DNA from 2 places in the Alteromonas sp. ABH4_457 genome. Region 2 is predicted to be linked to the other one. Evidence: predicted binding sites of a transcription regulator. Region 2 holds the regulator's gene; the other holds the start of a gene.
The links. The regulator LexA, encoded in region 2, represses DNA repair genes until DNA is damaged. The targets are predictions, from matches to a motif close to TACTGTATNNNNATACAGTA.
Positions count from the first base shown of each region.

Region 1: uvrD (DNA helicase II) is a predicted target of LexA. The motif match lies at 1,059-1,078, and genes of this name have one in related genera.

Region 1 covers NZ_JBSWXN010000003.1:127,730-135,005, forward strand. Annotated here, with positions in the region: gene ACXAGR_RS07080 (helix-turn-helix transcriptional regulator) at 1-824, opposite strand, end outside; gene uvrD (DNA helicase II) at 1,131-3,302, shown strand; gene ACXAGR_RS07090 (GGDEF domain-containing response regulator) at 3,375-4,619, shown strand; gene rarD (EamA family transporter RarD) at 4,595-5,521, opposite strand; gene ACXAGR_RS07100 (magnesium transporter) at 5,635-6,972, opposite strand; gene recQ (DNA helicase RecQ) at 7,098-7,276, shown strand, end outside.
Region 2 covers NZ_JBSWXN010000002.1:599,950-607,225, forward strand. Annotated here, with positions in the region: gene coxB (cytochrome c oxidase subunit II) at 1-260, opposite strand, end outside; gene ACXAGR_RS05810 (YceI family protein) at 668-1,240, shown strand; gene ACXAGR_RS05815 (serine hydrolase domain-containing protein) at 1,350-2,489, shown strand; gene lexA (transcriptional repressor LexA) at 2,591-3,217, opposite strand; gene ACXAGR_RS05825 (type 1 glutamine amidotransferase domain-containing protein) at 3,475-4,152, opposite strand; gene ACXAGR_RS05830 (aldehyde dehydrogenase family protein) at 4,194-4,457, opposite strand; gene ACXAGR_RS05835 (aldehyde dehydrogenase family protein) at 4,519-4,998, opposite strand; gene ACXAGR_RS05840 (aldehyde dehydrogenase family protein) at 4,925-5,401, opposite strand; partial or broken gene ACXAGR_RS05845 (helix-turn-helix domain-containing protein) at 5,417-5,584, shown strand; gene ACXAGR_RS05850 (LysR substrate-binding domain-containing protein) at 5,600-6,067, shown strand; gene ACXAGR_RS05855 (MFS transporter) at 6,091-7,276, opposite strand, start outside.

The DNA of each region.
Region 1 (7,276 bases), on a different contig from region 2:
CGGTGAATATGGAAGATTTCAATCACGTCCACGTTATCATCAACAACGTGCACCACTTCGTCCTTCTCAGCGCCTGATAGGCAAGCTTGAACTTTGTCGCAAAAACGGGTGTGCTGATGTGGCATGGCAAAAACAAGGCGTTTTTTGTTGAGCGCAACGGCTTTACCTGAATTCAGGTATTGCTCTGCCTGACTGTTACAGGCCTGCACCCTTAACTGGCTGTCACACACCACAAATGCCGTTTTAATGTGTTCGTAAACGCCCTGCGCCAGTTGTCTTTGCTGACGAAATATTTCTTCATCACGGAAGAAACGGGCTGCGCGGACAAAGTGCGGCACTAAACGTTTGAAAGCAACTTCTTCGTATTTTGAAAAATCGTCATCCTGCTCCGGACGGCATACACCAAGATATGCTTCGTAGCGTTCGTCCCGCAACACCAGTGCTGCCAGTGTTTTTTCTGCATCCAGCGGAGTCAGTACTTTCCCTGCAATAGCTGTAAAATATTCTGAACTTCGAAATGCGGGTGAACAGGTATCAAAGATATCCCCTTCATGAAGCCGGAAGAAAAAAGGTTTCAGGGCGGAGAGTGAAGATAAATCTACTTCAGGTGGAAAGGACGGGCAACCGTCACCGGCGGTCTTCATACGCCAGGCAACTTCTCTGTCGTTGATCACATCGCGAAGTACGAGAAATGTTTTGTTGGCCAGAAACACTTTATTGCACTGCGCCAGCACTCTGCCCCATTTACGGGTGAGTGCTGCGTCATAAATTTCGATAATCAGTTTATCGAAATCAATGGTTTCGTTATCTACGTTGTAATCCATGACTATCCCGTCATTTAAGGCGCAAAAAGGGCAAGGTTTCCTACCCTCCGCGCATAGCCATTTTATTTACGCTACGCACCCGACACCTTGAATACTATTTCCTGTGTGAATAGCACTGTACAGGTAAACTCTAACAAAGTGTATATTTTCCACACACTTAGCCTTTAGTCTAATTTTGAGACTTCTTTTTAACATCAGTCACATGGCACGGTAGAATAGTGATTCCCTTTGCCTTACTGTATAAATTCACAGCCTGCTCTGGCATAATCTGCCGGTCTGAAATTAATTACGCTGGTGATCTGCCCGATGGATGTATCTTTACTTCTCGACGACCTAAATGACAAACAACGCGAAGCCGTTGCTGCCCCTCAGTCGAACATGCTGGTGCTTGCAGGCGCCGGTAGTGGCAAAACACGGGTACTGGTTCACCGCATCGCCTGGCTGATGGAAGTAGAGAACATCGCGCCATTTTCAATTCTGGCGGTAACCTTCACGAATAAAGCAGCCAAGGAAATGCGCGGCCGGATTGAACATCTGATGAAGCGCAGCATGCACACCATGTGGATGGGTACCTTCCACGGCCTGGCGCATCGTCTACTCAGAGCACATCACGCCGAAGCCGGCTTGCCGGAAAATTTCCAAATTCTGGATTCTGACGACCAGTACCGGCTGATCCGCCGTATTCTGAAAGCGCTGAATCTGGATGAGAAACACTGGCCGCCAAGACAGGTACAGTGGTACATCAATGGCAATAAAGATGAAGGCTTAAGACCCCAGCACATCGATACCCATAACGATCATACCCAGCAGAAGATGCGCGATATTTATGCGGCCTACCAAGAGTCCTGTGACCGCTCCGGGCTGGTTGATTTTGCCGAACTGCTTTTGCGGGCGCATGAGTTGTGGGCCCGTAATCCGGAGATTCTGGCTCACTATCAAAAACGTTTCCGTGCGGTACTGGTCGACGAATTCCAGGACACCAATAACATTCAGTATGCCTGGCTTCGCATGCTGTGCAGCACCGGCGAAAACACCATAATGATCGTCGGCGACGACGATCAGTCAATTTATGGCTGGCGGGGTGCAAATGTCGATAATATACATAAGTTTCTGAAGGACTTCCCGAAGCCGGAAACCATCCGTCTTGAACAGAATTACCGCTCCACCAGCACAATTCTGAAAGCCGCAAACGCGGTGATCGACAACAACACCGGCCGGCTCGGCAAAGAGCTCTGGACTGACGGTGCTGACGGTGAACTGGTATCTGTATATGCCGGTTTCAACGAACTGGATGAAGCCCGCTTTATTGTGTCGCAAATTAAAAGCTGGCTGCAGCAGGGTAATGCCCTGAGTGAAAGTGCCATTTTATACCGCAACAATGCCCAGTCCCGTGTACTGGAAGAAGCGCTGTTGCATGAAGGACTGGCTTACCGGATTTACGGTGGTCTGCGATTCTTCGAACGCCAGGAAATTAAAGATGCGCTGGGTTATCTGCGCATGGTTAACCACCCTCATGATGACGCTGCCTATGAGCGGGTAGTTAATACACCCAGCCGCGGCATGGGTGAGAAAACCCTGTCAGCTATCCGTGAGACGGCCAGAGCGCACAACTGCTCGTTGTGGCAGGCCAGTAATTTGTTACTTACCGACGGTTCCCTGAAAGGACGTGCAGCTAACGCCTTGCAGAGTTTTATTGTACTGATAACCGATCTTGAACAGGCAATGGCAGATTTACCACTGGAAGAACAGGCCGACAAAGCTATCAAACATTCCGGCTTATATGCCATGTATCAGGCTGAAAAAGGTGAAAAAGCACAGGCACGCCTGGAAAACCTTGAGGAACTGGTCACAGCTTGTAAGCAGTTTATCGTGCCGGAAGAAGCCGATGAAATGACGCCGCTGAGTGCATTTCTGGCTCATGCCTCACTGGAAGCCGGTGAAACACAGGCTGACACCGACCAGGATGCGGTTCAGATGATGACCATTCACACCGCCAAAGGCCTGGAGTTTCCGCTGGTTTTTATGGCCGGTGTTGAAGAAGGCATGTTCCCCAGCCAGATGACCAATGATGAGCCCGGCCGTATGGAAGAGGAACGCCGTCTGGCCTACGTGGGTATGACACGGGCCATGAAAAAGCTCTTTATTACCTATGCGGAAAGCCGCCGGCTTTATGGTCAGGACAAGTATCACACGGCGTCACGGTTTATCCGCGAAATTCCTTCGGAATGCGTGGAAGAAGTACGGCTAAAATCAACTGTATCCCGCCCTGTTCATAACCGCTTTTCAAGGGCAACGTCTCACGAAAGTTTTGAACAAACCGGGTTTCAGTTGGGTCAGCGTGTCATGCACCGCAAATTCGGTGAGGGCGTGGTACTGAACTATGAAGGTTCCGGCGATCACGCCAGAGTGCAGGTGAATTTCGACGAATTCGGCAGCAAATGGCTGGTACTGGCCTATGCTAAATTGCAGCCACTCTAAATTTCACCTGCGGTCAGCCGATATTATTTAATTAACCGCTAAAGCAGCGATTTCATTCAACTGAGGCACGATATGCAAAGAAAAGTACTGGTCATTGAAAATAGCCAGAAAAGCTTGCAGCTCGTGTCCAAACTGGTGAAAAAAGCCGGTTTAATTCCCGAAGGGGCAAATTCTCTCAGCGAGGCACAGATGCGCTTTTCTGCGTCCATGCCTGAAGAATATCTTTGTGCCGTGGTAGCCTATGCGCTGCCTGATGCTCCTCACGGAGAAGCCATTGATTTCACCATCAATGCTTTTGTGCCCACCATTGTCGTTACCGACAACGCCAGCGACGATACCCGCAAAGCGATACTCAGCAGAGAAATTGTGGATTATCTGGTAAAGGAAAATCATCAGATCTATGACTATCTGAGCCGCCTTCTGGCCAGACTCGATAAAAACAAAAGTGTGGGTGTACTGGTGGTGGACGACAAGCGCAGCAGTCGTCAGGCCATGGTTTCCCTGCTCCGCCGACATAACTTCCTGGTCTACTCAGCCAGCGGACAAGCGCAGGCGCAGGAGCACCTTGCTGAACACCCCTACATTCAGTTGATGCTCATCGACTATAGCATTGATGATGACCAGGGCGTCCAGTACATTGCGGAATTACGCCGCGCATATGCTAAAGAAGAAATGGCGATTATCGGTATTGCGTCAGGAAAATCCGGTATTTTGCCGGCAACATTCCTCAAAAGCGGTGCCAATGACTTTCTGCGCAGCCCCTTCTGTCACGAAGAGTTTCTGTGCAGGGTGATGCAAAACCTTGAATTGCTGGAAAGCGTGGAAACCATCCGCCGGGTCGCCAATTCTGACTATCTGACAGGCCTGCCGAACCGCCGTCACTTTTTCTACACGGTAGCCACCCGCTACCGCCAGCATGTGGAACGCCAGTCACTGGCCCTTGTAGACCTTGACCATTTCAAACGCATTAATGACACCTACGGCCACGATGCCGGTGATGCCGTGCTGAAAACGGTGGCAGAGTTAATCAGCTCGCTGTTTAACGATGTACCGGCAGCACGATTCGGCGGTGAAGAGTTCTGTATTTATCTGCCGGATATGGCATCTGAAGATGCCCTCAGGCGGATTGAAAATTTCCGCGCGGTAGTTGCAGAAACTCCGGTACTCTACAAAGATAAGTTGCTTAGTGTGACAGCGAGTATCGGATTAATCAGTGCTTTCGATGACAACCTTGAAACCCTGCTCGGCGATGCAGACAAACTGCTTTACACCGCCAAATCTCAGGGTCGTAATCAGGTTTGCTCCCGCGCAATCTGAAGCTTTTTACGTTGCTGACGGTAGGCCCGCAACGAATCGGTACTGAATACCACCAAAGCCAGCCACACAAAAACAAATGTAACCATTTTGGTCATATCAAAGGGCTCGCCGTAAACAAACAGCGCCAGCATAAACATGATTGACGGTCCGATATACTGGAAGAACCCCAGCGTGGAATACATGATACGGCGGGCTGCGGCAGTAAAGCACAGCAATGGCGCAGTGGTTACAATACCCGCCGCAAACAGCAGTGCATTAAGTTGCCAGTCATTATGCAACATATTGCTGTGTTCACTGGCAAACCCTACCCAGTAAATCAGCGCGAAAGGTAACAACAGGGTTGTTTCAATGAAGAGTCCGGGCAATGAGTCCACCGCCACTTTCTTTCTCAACAAACCATACACACTGAAAGTCATCGCCAGCACCAGCGCAATCCAGGGAAGTTGACCATAAGTCACAATGAGAATAGTGACGCCGGTTGCAGCCAGACCAACCGCCACTTTCTGCGCCGGACGCAACACTTCACCCAGGAACAAACGGCCGAAGAACACATTGATCAGCGGATTGATATAGTAACCCAGACTGGCATCAAGCAAATGGTCATTGTTGATCGCCCAGATAAAAAGCAGCCAGTTTGCTCCCAGAAGTAAACCCGCAAAAAACAGCACCTGCATCACTTTGCGGCTGCGCAGTGCTGCCATCACCTTTGGCCCTTGCTTCAGTGCCAGCACTAACACCAGCAGAATGACCGCAGACCAGATAATTCTGTGCATCAGCACATCCATGGCCGGCAGAACATGAAGCTGTTTAAAATAGACCGGCGCTACGCCCCACATCATGTAGGCCGTGATGGCACAAATTACACCGGTACGGGTAGCGCGGGATGCTGCAAGGCTTTGCAAGTCGTTCAATGACGTTCCTTGTTAGAAGAGAAAGTTACATTGTCTCCTGCCGGTACAAACCGAAGCAAGTCTGTACCGGTAAAATGCCGGGCACTTATGATGGTCTGCCGGCGCTAGAGCAGAAACAGGGTACCCAGACCAAGAAAGGCAACAAATCCTACAATATCGGTCACGGTGGTGAGGATCACCGAGCCGCTGAGCGCAGGGTCGATATTCAGTTTTTCCAGCAACACAGGCAGAAATACACCGGCCAGGGCTGCTGACACGATGTTCACCAGAATTGCCAGACAAATCACCACGCCCAGCGCCGCACTTGAGAACCAGAAAGAGGCCACTATGCCAATAATGATGGCCCAGATCACGCCGTTCAGGCCGCCAACTTTAAGCTCTTTCATCATCAGGGCACGGAAGTTAGCTTTGGTTACCTGCCCAAGTGCCAGACCACGGACAATCAGTGTGAGTGTCTGGCTGCCGGCAATGCCGCCCATACTGGCAACCACCGGCATCAGCACCGCCAGTGCCACAACCTGTTGTAACGTGCCTTCAAACATACCGATAAACCAGGACGCCAGAAACGCTGTGAGCAGGTTGATACCCAACCAGAGTGCACGGTTGCGGGCACTCTTCGCGACAGGCGAGAATAAATCCTCGTCTTCATCCATACCGGCAGATGCCATCACCTGACGTTCATAATTTTCATTCACCAGCTCACTGGCGGACGTTACATCCAGCCGTCCCAGTAACTTATTGCAGTCATCCACCACAGGTAATGATGCAAAGCCCGAACGTTGTAATTGCAAAGACGCCGCGGTGGTATCGTCGGTCCCCTTAAGCACAGGCATATTCTCAACCGTCAACTCCACCAGAGGCACATGCTCCGGCGCGCCGAACACTTTGGTTAGCTTTACCGCTGCTGAAAACTGACCGGAGCGGTTGGTCAGAAAAAGGGTGTCACAGTGCCCCGGCACATTACGGCGGATAAGCCGCAATGCATCACGCACTTTTGCGTTGATAGGCAATACCAGTTGTTCGTGGGAGAGCCAGTGACCGATTTCGTCATCACTGAACTGTGTCGCTTCACGGAAGAATACCTGTTGCTGGGTATCCAGTGCTTTAAATGCGAGATCAATCAACCGTGACGGCAGTGAATCCATCAGTTCCAGCAGTGATTCAGCTTCGATGTCGGCAAACATCAGTGACCATTCACTGTCAGGCGTGGCGTCGATGAGGATTTCCCGCGGATCGCTACGCATCTCTACCAGCACGTCGATTTTTCTGTCCCGGGGCAAGCCTTCCCAGGTGGCAATCCGGTGCTCTACCGGTAACGATTCAAGGACTGTTGCAACAGAAACATCGTCTTCACTGGCCAGTGTGGTTAATACGGCAGCGGGATCGTCGTTTTGCGCCTCTGATACGAGTTCTTCAATCAGATCGGGTAACGGTTCAGCCATATTACTCTCCTTCACATTCGATGCTGCTGATGTTAGCTTTTTTTTCCGCTAACACAACAACATATAGCAAACTGTACTGCAAATGCCGTGAACACTTGCGCGAAAACACGTAAAATCCCCCGGCAATGACGATTATCGAATCCCCCACCCCTGAAAAATTGCCGGAAAGCGATACTGCGACACCTCTTGAAGTGCTGTCGAAGGTATTCGGCTACAACAAATTCAGAGACGGCCAGGAAGCCGTTATCAATGCGGTGGTTGATGGCCGGGATGCTCTGGTGTTATTACCCACAGGCGGCGGTAA
Region 2 (7,276 bases):
GGGACGGCCATAAATATCAGGATCAGGAAAGGAATGACTGTCCAGGCGATTTCTACTTTCACGTTTTCGTGGAAGTGCGCCGGTTTGGCGCCCCGGGATTTACGGTGCTTGAACATGGAGTAAAACATCACACCGAACACCACCACAGCGATGGCCACACAAATTGAGAACATCAGCATATGCAGGTCGTACACCTGTCCACTGATGTCTGTGACACCTTGTCTCAGGTTGATTTCACCTGCCCGGTCTGATGTTGCCATGGTTTCTGCTTGCAGCGACGCCGGAATAACAGACATCGCTAACCCCCAAACCATCATTGCGTTACATACGAGTTTCTTCACTCAACACCTCCGTGATGGAGGATCTTGTGTAATACCCTGCTCACAGGACCCTGTCGTATCAGGCTATCCGCCTGTTAATTTTTATCTATTTTTGTTATTTTTTCGTTAACAACGGTATAAGAATTAAACAGATTTCATCTTGTGTCTAGTCTTTCTGAAAAAATAAATGGCCGGGGTGGCCTCAGAAACAGGGTCAAAGCACTTCATTCTGATATTTCGAATGTTTCGTTCAGATCTTCGACACATCCGTATTTAAGGAACGCCGTATTATAGGTAAGTAAATCGTCCTCACACTTGTGACATCAACGTTATGAAAGGAATGTGTAATGAATAAATTTATCCCGGCAGTATTAGTTTCAGGTTTAATCAGTGCAGGCGCATTCGCGGCGCCTGTGAGCTATCAGATTGATCCTACTCACACCAGCGTTATCGCTTCATGGAATCACTTCGGATTCTCTAACCCGACAGCCGCCATCAACGGCGCTGAAGGCACCATCGTGTTTGACAAAGACGCGCCGGAAGACAGCAAAATCGATGTGTCGGTGAAAATTGATACCATTGATTCATTTGTTAAAAAGCTGAATGAAGAATTTGTCGGTGCTGACTGGTTCAATGCAGCGAAGTTTCCTTCTGCCACCTTCACCAGTACAGATGTTGAAATGACAGGTGATAAGACGATGGAAGTGACCGGCGATCTGACGATCAAAGGTGTGACTAAGTCCGTCACTATGGATGTCACTCTGAATGGTTCAGGTGTACACCCGATGACACAGAAAGAAGCGATAGGTTTTGATGCAATGACCACCATCAAGCGTTCTGACTTCGGGATTGATATGTATGTACCGAATGTGAGTGACGAAGTCACGCTGCACATCACCACAGAAGCACAAGCTAAATAAGTTTTCGCATCACCGTCCAGATGCCCGGCCCGCGCGAGCGGGCTTTTTTATTGGTAGCGGCCTGTTAACTGCGGTAGTCTGATTGTTTTTATTGTCAGGGATTGCTTCTATGTTGCGCCGCGCTGTTTTCTCCTCTTTTCTGTTATTTTTAACACCCTCTGTTTTTGCCAAAGATCTTCCTTCCGGCGCTATTAACGCTCTGTTTGAAGAAGCGGTAAGTCATGACACAGTGCCGGGTATAACCATGGCACTGGGCAACGATAAGGGCATGCTGATGGCTAAAGGCTACGGTTTTGCCGACGTGGAAAACCATGTACCGATGACGACAGATCACAAGGTGCGTATCGGCAGTGTCTCTAAACTCATCGCTACGGCCGGATTAATGCGTCTTGCGGAAGCGGGCAACATTGATCTGGATAAACCGGTAACTGAATACGTCAGCGCATGGCCTGCTGATAAACCGGTCATTACTCTGCGCCAGCTTACCTCACATACAGCAGGCATCAGGCACTACAAAGAAGGTGCCAATGAATTCCTTCTGAATGAAAGTTATCCGGATATCGACAGTGCACTGGCGATGTTTAAAGATGATCCACTGCTGTTTGCACCCGGCACAGATCACCGTTATTCAACGTTTGCCTGGACACTGGTCAGTGCCGCAATGGAAGGGGCTGACGCGTCCCGGGATTTCCGCGCCATCATAAACGAAGAAGTGTTCGCGCCGCTGAAACTGGACAACACGGTATTTGACGACCAGTACACCATCATCGATCACCGGGCGAGACCTTACACCGTACACGAAGGTGAGCTGATTAATGCGCCACAAACGGATCACAGCTATAAATGGGCCGGCGGCGGTTTTATTTCTACGCCGTCAGATATTGTCCGGTTTGCTGTAGCCCATGTGGCAAGCGATTACCTGAAACCAGAGACTACCCGCGCCATGTTTACTCCTGCCAGGCTTAACAATGGTGAAACCGTGGGCTTCGGCATAGGCTGGAAAACCGGTTTTGGCGATTACAAAAAACGTAAAGCGTATAAAGATAACGTGAGCGCGCTGGCTTTGATGGACGATATTCCTGATGCAGTGATGCACTCAGGTGGCAGTATGGGCGGCATTACAATGACCATTCTTTGCCGTGAACATAAAACAGCGGTTACTGTAGTAAAAAATGTCAGTGGTGAAGACAATGCTGATGTTTTTCTGCTGGCGCTCAAGACACTGCACTTTGCACATACCAGCCAATAGTAAAGAAAAAGGGCGATGATGGTTTATATCATCGCCCTTCCAATTTTTAGCGCTGTGGCCAGCGCACACAATAGTTATTGCACCGCGCTTAGCGAAAGGACTTACATCCAGTCAGCATTGCGGATTACACCTACAGCCAGACCTTCAATGTTGAATGGTTCAGCAGCAAGATCCACCTTTATGGTATCGAATTCTTCATTTTCTGCATGCAGCCAAACTTCGCGGCCGCGTTTTTCCAGACGTTTTACCGTGACATCCTCATCAACCCTGGCAACAACTACCTGCCCATTGTGCACGTCAGTAGTTCGGTGAACGGCAAGTAGATCACCATCCAGAATACCGATATCTTTCATACTCATACCGTTTACACGTAACAGGAAATCCGCACGGGGGTGGAACAGATCAGGGTCGACCTTGTAATGCATTTCCACATGTTCCTGCGCCAGAATAGGTTCACCTGCCGCAACACGGCCGATTAACGGTAAGCCTGCGTCTTCATCGTTTTCTGCTTCCAGCGGAATATTCAGCTTTATACCCCGTGAGGTACCCGCCAGAATTTCGATTACACCTTTACGGGCCAGCGCCTTTAAATGCTCTTCTGCTGCATTAGCTGATTTAAACCCTAATTGCTTCGCAATTTCCGCACGGGTGGGCGGCATGCCGGTTTCCAGCATGGTGGTTTTGATCAGTTCGAGAACTTCCGTTTGTCTTGGAGTAAGTGGACGCATAAACAGCCCTGTTTTTCTATACAGTTCCTGTGAGTATATACAGTTGCGCTGGTTTGACAAGGGCTGCCGGCGAAATTATTACGCTTATTCAGGGGGCGCAGTTAACAGCGCCTGGTTTTCATTGCAACGATATGCATTAGTTGTACATTGTAATACGCTGTTTTAGTTCTCCTTGGGAATAAAAAGGTATCTTCTTATCAAGAAATTTTAGCCAGGGGCCTCCTAATCAGAACGCCACCGGCTAAATTTGAGGGAGATTATGCAAGTTGTTTAATCAAGGCTTGCGCGACAGCTTCGGAGCTGGCTGGATTTTGGCCTGTAATCAATCGGCCATCTTCAACTACGTGAGGCTCCCAGTCCGCACCTTTTTCATAGTGACCGCCAAGACGAATGAATTCATCTTCTATCAAGAATGGCACCACATCAGTCAACTCCACCCCCGCTTCTTCTCCGTTAGTAAAGCCAGTAACTTTACGACCTTTGATAAGCGGCTCGCCGTTATCAGTTTTTACATGACGCAGGACCCCAGGGGCATGACACACAAAACTGATTGGCTTGCCTGCCCGCTCAAACGCTTCGATCAGTGAAACAGACTGTTCTGACTCAGCAAGATCCCACAGGGGGCCATGGCCGCCCGGATAAAACACCGCATCAAAATCTGTGTGTGACACGTTTTCAAGTTTGACAGTGTTCGCCAGTACTTGCTGCGCCTGTTGGTCTTGCTTAAATCGCTCAGTCGCAGGGGTTTGAAAATCAGGCAAATCACTTTTCGGATCCAGAGGTGGTTGTCCCCCCAGAGGTGAAGCCAACACCAACTCAGCACCAGCATCTGTAAAGGTGTAGTAAGGCGCTGCAAACTCCTCCAACCAAAAGCCTGTTTTTTCACCGGTGTTACCCAGCTCATTATGCGATGTAAGTACCATTAAGATTTTCATATAAACCTCTCTATCTTTTAACAATATGGATGAATCAATGATTAAAAAAAAGCGTCTACGGCTGCTTGTTTGTCTGCATACGGTGCTCGCAATCGAAGATTTGATACACCCGCTTCGCTTTGTACTACCACCGCCCTGGCATGAGAGAACTGGCGGAAGCCATGAATACCATGGTAAGCCCCCATACCTGACGCGCCCACACCACCAAAAGGCAGCTCATCAATAGATACATGGGTCATGACGTCGTTGATGACCAGCGCTCCGGAAGTCGTTTGTTGTGCAAATACTTGCTGTGCTGTCCTCATTGAAGTAATAGGCGGCTAAAGGGCGAGGGTGTTGATTGATGTAATCAATTGCCTCGTCCTCTTATTGATACAGACGAATGGGCAATAATGGACCAAATATTTCTTCCTGTATGATTGCCATATCGTCGGTTGTCCCAATCACTAGATGCGGAGCGATTTTACGGCTTGAGGCGTCATAAGCCGGTTCATTTTGCGGCGCAAGATTGATGATCTCTGCGCCTTTTTGACGTGCATCTTCTAATAGATCGACTAAGCGCTGGTAATGGTGTTCGTTAATGATTGCGGTGTAATCGGTATTTTCTTGAATGCTTGGGAAGGTTTGTCCCATAAATTCTCGCGCTTGAGCTTTGAACGCTTGAGTTTGCTCTGCAGGCAGCAAAACGTAATCTGGTGACAGGCAAATTTGACCTGCATTAAAGGATTTAATCGTTAATGTGCGCTCAACTGCTTTGCTCAGGTCAGCACCTTTAGCCACCATAACAGGCGACTTTCCACCCAGTTCCAGAGTCACTGGCACAAGGTTCTCTGCAGCAGCACGCATCCCCTAGTACTACGGTTAGCTCTTCAGGGCCGAAGTAACGGGCCACTAACTCAGCCAATAATTCTGAAGTCTCAGGCGTCAGTTCAGAAGGTTTTAACATGGCGCTATTACCCGCTGAAAATACACCAGCTAACGGTCCAAATGCTAAATTGATTGGAAAATTCCAGGGACTAATGACACCAACAATCCCTAACGGTTGAAACTGTATTTCAGTGTGCATTTCAGGATCAGGTGAGGCGGTTTGTTCTGCCTCCATCCAGGTATCGAGATTATCGATGGCGTGTTGCAACATATTACTGGTTGTTACCATATCGGCCACGTAAGACTGATATAAGCTACGGTGTCCAAAATCTTCGCTCATGGCAGAAGCAATGGCTTTATGGTTATCACGGATTAATTTTATACAGCGCGGTCACTTAACTTGACGCAACCTGCTGTATCACAACACATTGCAGGACTAGAGGTGGCCATTGGGCGACCTTTATTTGAGCGTTCTTCTAGTGGCGTCGAGCCTACCTCCACAGCGGATGAATTAGCCATGGACATTGGTGATAAGCTGGAAGTAGCTGAGGCGGCTTTGGCTTAAGCAAGAGCTCGATCAATGGACATCTCTGGTGTCTTGCAGATAGTCGGACATGCGGATTTTATAGCTGAGATACTCAGTGTACCGATGCTACCGTTATTGGAGTCGGGGGTGAAAATTCGTATGCACACCGGTAACGGCAGTATGGTGTCGGACATGTTACTTGAGGGGCACTGTGATCTGGGAATCTCAGCCCACCCAGTCTTAGATGATCGTTTAAAAAGCGAGCTGATTTATACCAGTAAATTACTCCCAGTGGCCGCTCCAAGTACCGTAAAGCGCATATTGTCAGCACAAGACTTTGGTTGGTCTGTTATGCCCGAGTTCTTATGTCAGCAGCAAATTGCTCAAAGCGAACTCATGGAGATCCCTTCGCCAGTTGGTACACATGAAATTCACTACTACCTAATTTGGTTACCCAGTGCTTTACGTCAAGTCCGCGTTGCTCACGCAAGACAGACCTTACTCACTCAATTATGGTCGTAATGTCGCCGTTTACCCCGGCGCCATTACTTATCTTTTTCAGTAGCTAACGCGTTATGCACCGCCCGGGTGAGAGGATAAAACCAGAGCACCACAGCCCCGAGCAGACAGCCTGCGCTGGCTACCAGCGAAATGATTTCGACAAACAGCACAGACTCAATATCAGCGTTTGCACTCTGCGCCGCATATTCCAGCGCACCGGCAATCACAGCAAAAGACAGCCCGTCGCTTATCCGCATCACCAGATGAAATGCGCCAAAGGTAAGCGCCTGATTAGGTATCCCCTGATCCCTCGCACCGTACTCAATGGTGTCTGGTAATGCTGACCACACCAGTACCAGCAGTCCGCCTGAGAAAAAACCACAAACAGCGAAATAAACACATGCACCGGTCATCGTGGCCGGGGTCAGCAGAAGAAAGCTAAGGAAAGTCACAGCCAGCCCGGCCAGCGCAAGGATCATGGCATGATGCTTTTCCATGCGCTGTGAGAGGTGGTTAAACCAGGGTAGCGCCACCAGCTTTCCTGCCGCCAGACTCATAATGAACCAGGTCGTCAGCTTCTCGTCGTGAAAAAGCATGCTTGCGAAGTAAACGCCGGATTTGTAGAACACCGGAATAAAGATACACGGCAGTAATGAATATACCGCCAGTACCATGAATGCCTTATTTCGCAGGAGTGCACGGAATGCTTTACTGAGCGGAGGCGGGTGTTTGACCGCTGTCAGATTACCTTCCCGCCAGACCGGCAAAATACATAAATAAATATTCACCAGCATGAACACGCTTGCCGTGATAAGCAAGATAGTCCGCATCCCGTTATCCTGTGACTCCAGCATAGCAAGTGTATCGCCGGCAAATGCGGCGAAGAGCAGGATTGCACAGGAATTATAAAAAATGCGGGATGAAGACAGACGTGTCCGCTCATGGCTGTCTCTGGTCAGTGACCCCATCATCGCGTTGTGAGGTATGTCTACCAGTGCATAACCAATGCGAAAGAGGATGGTCACCACAAGATAAAAAGTAAACAGGTAGTCCGCACCGGCCGGCAGGGGATAAAACAAAATAGCGAACGACAGTACTGTCAGCGGCGCACCTGAGGCGATGACTTTCTGGTAGTGCAAATTATATCTGTCGAGAAGCAGAGACAGCGAGATATCCAGCACGCCGGATACAAGCAGAGACACCATCAGGATCAGGCCCGCTGCCGCTGCC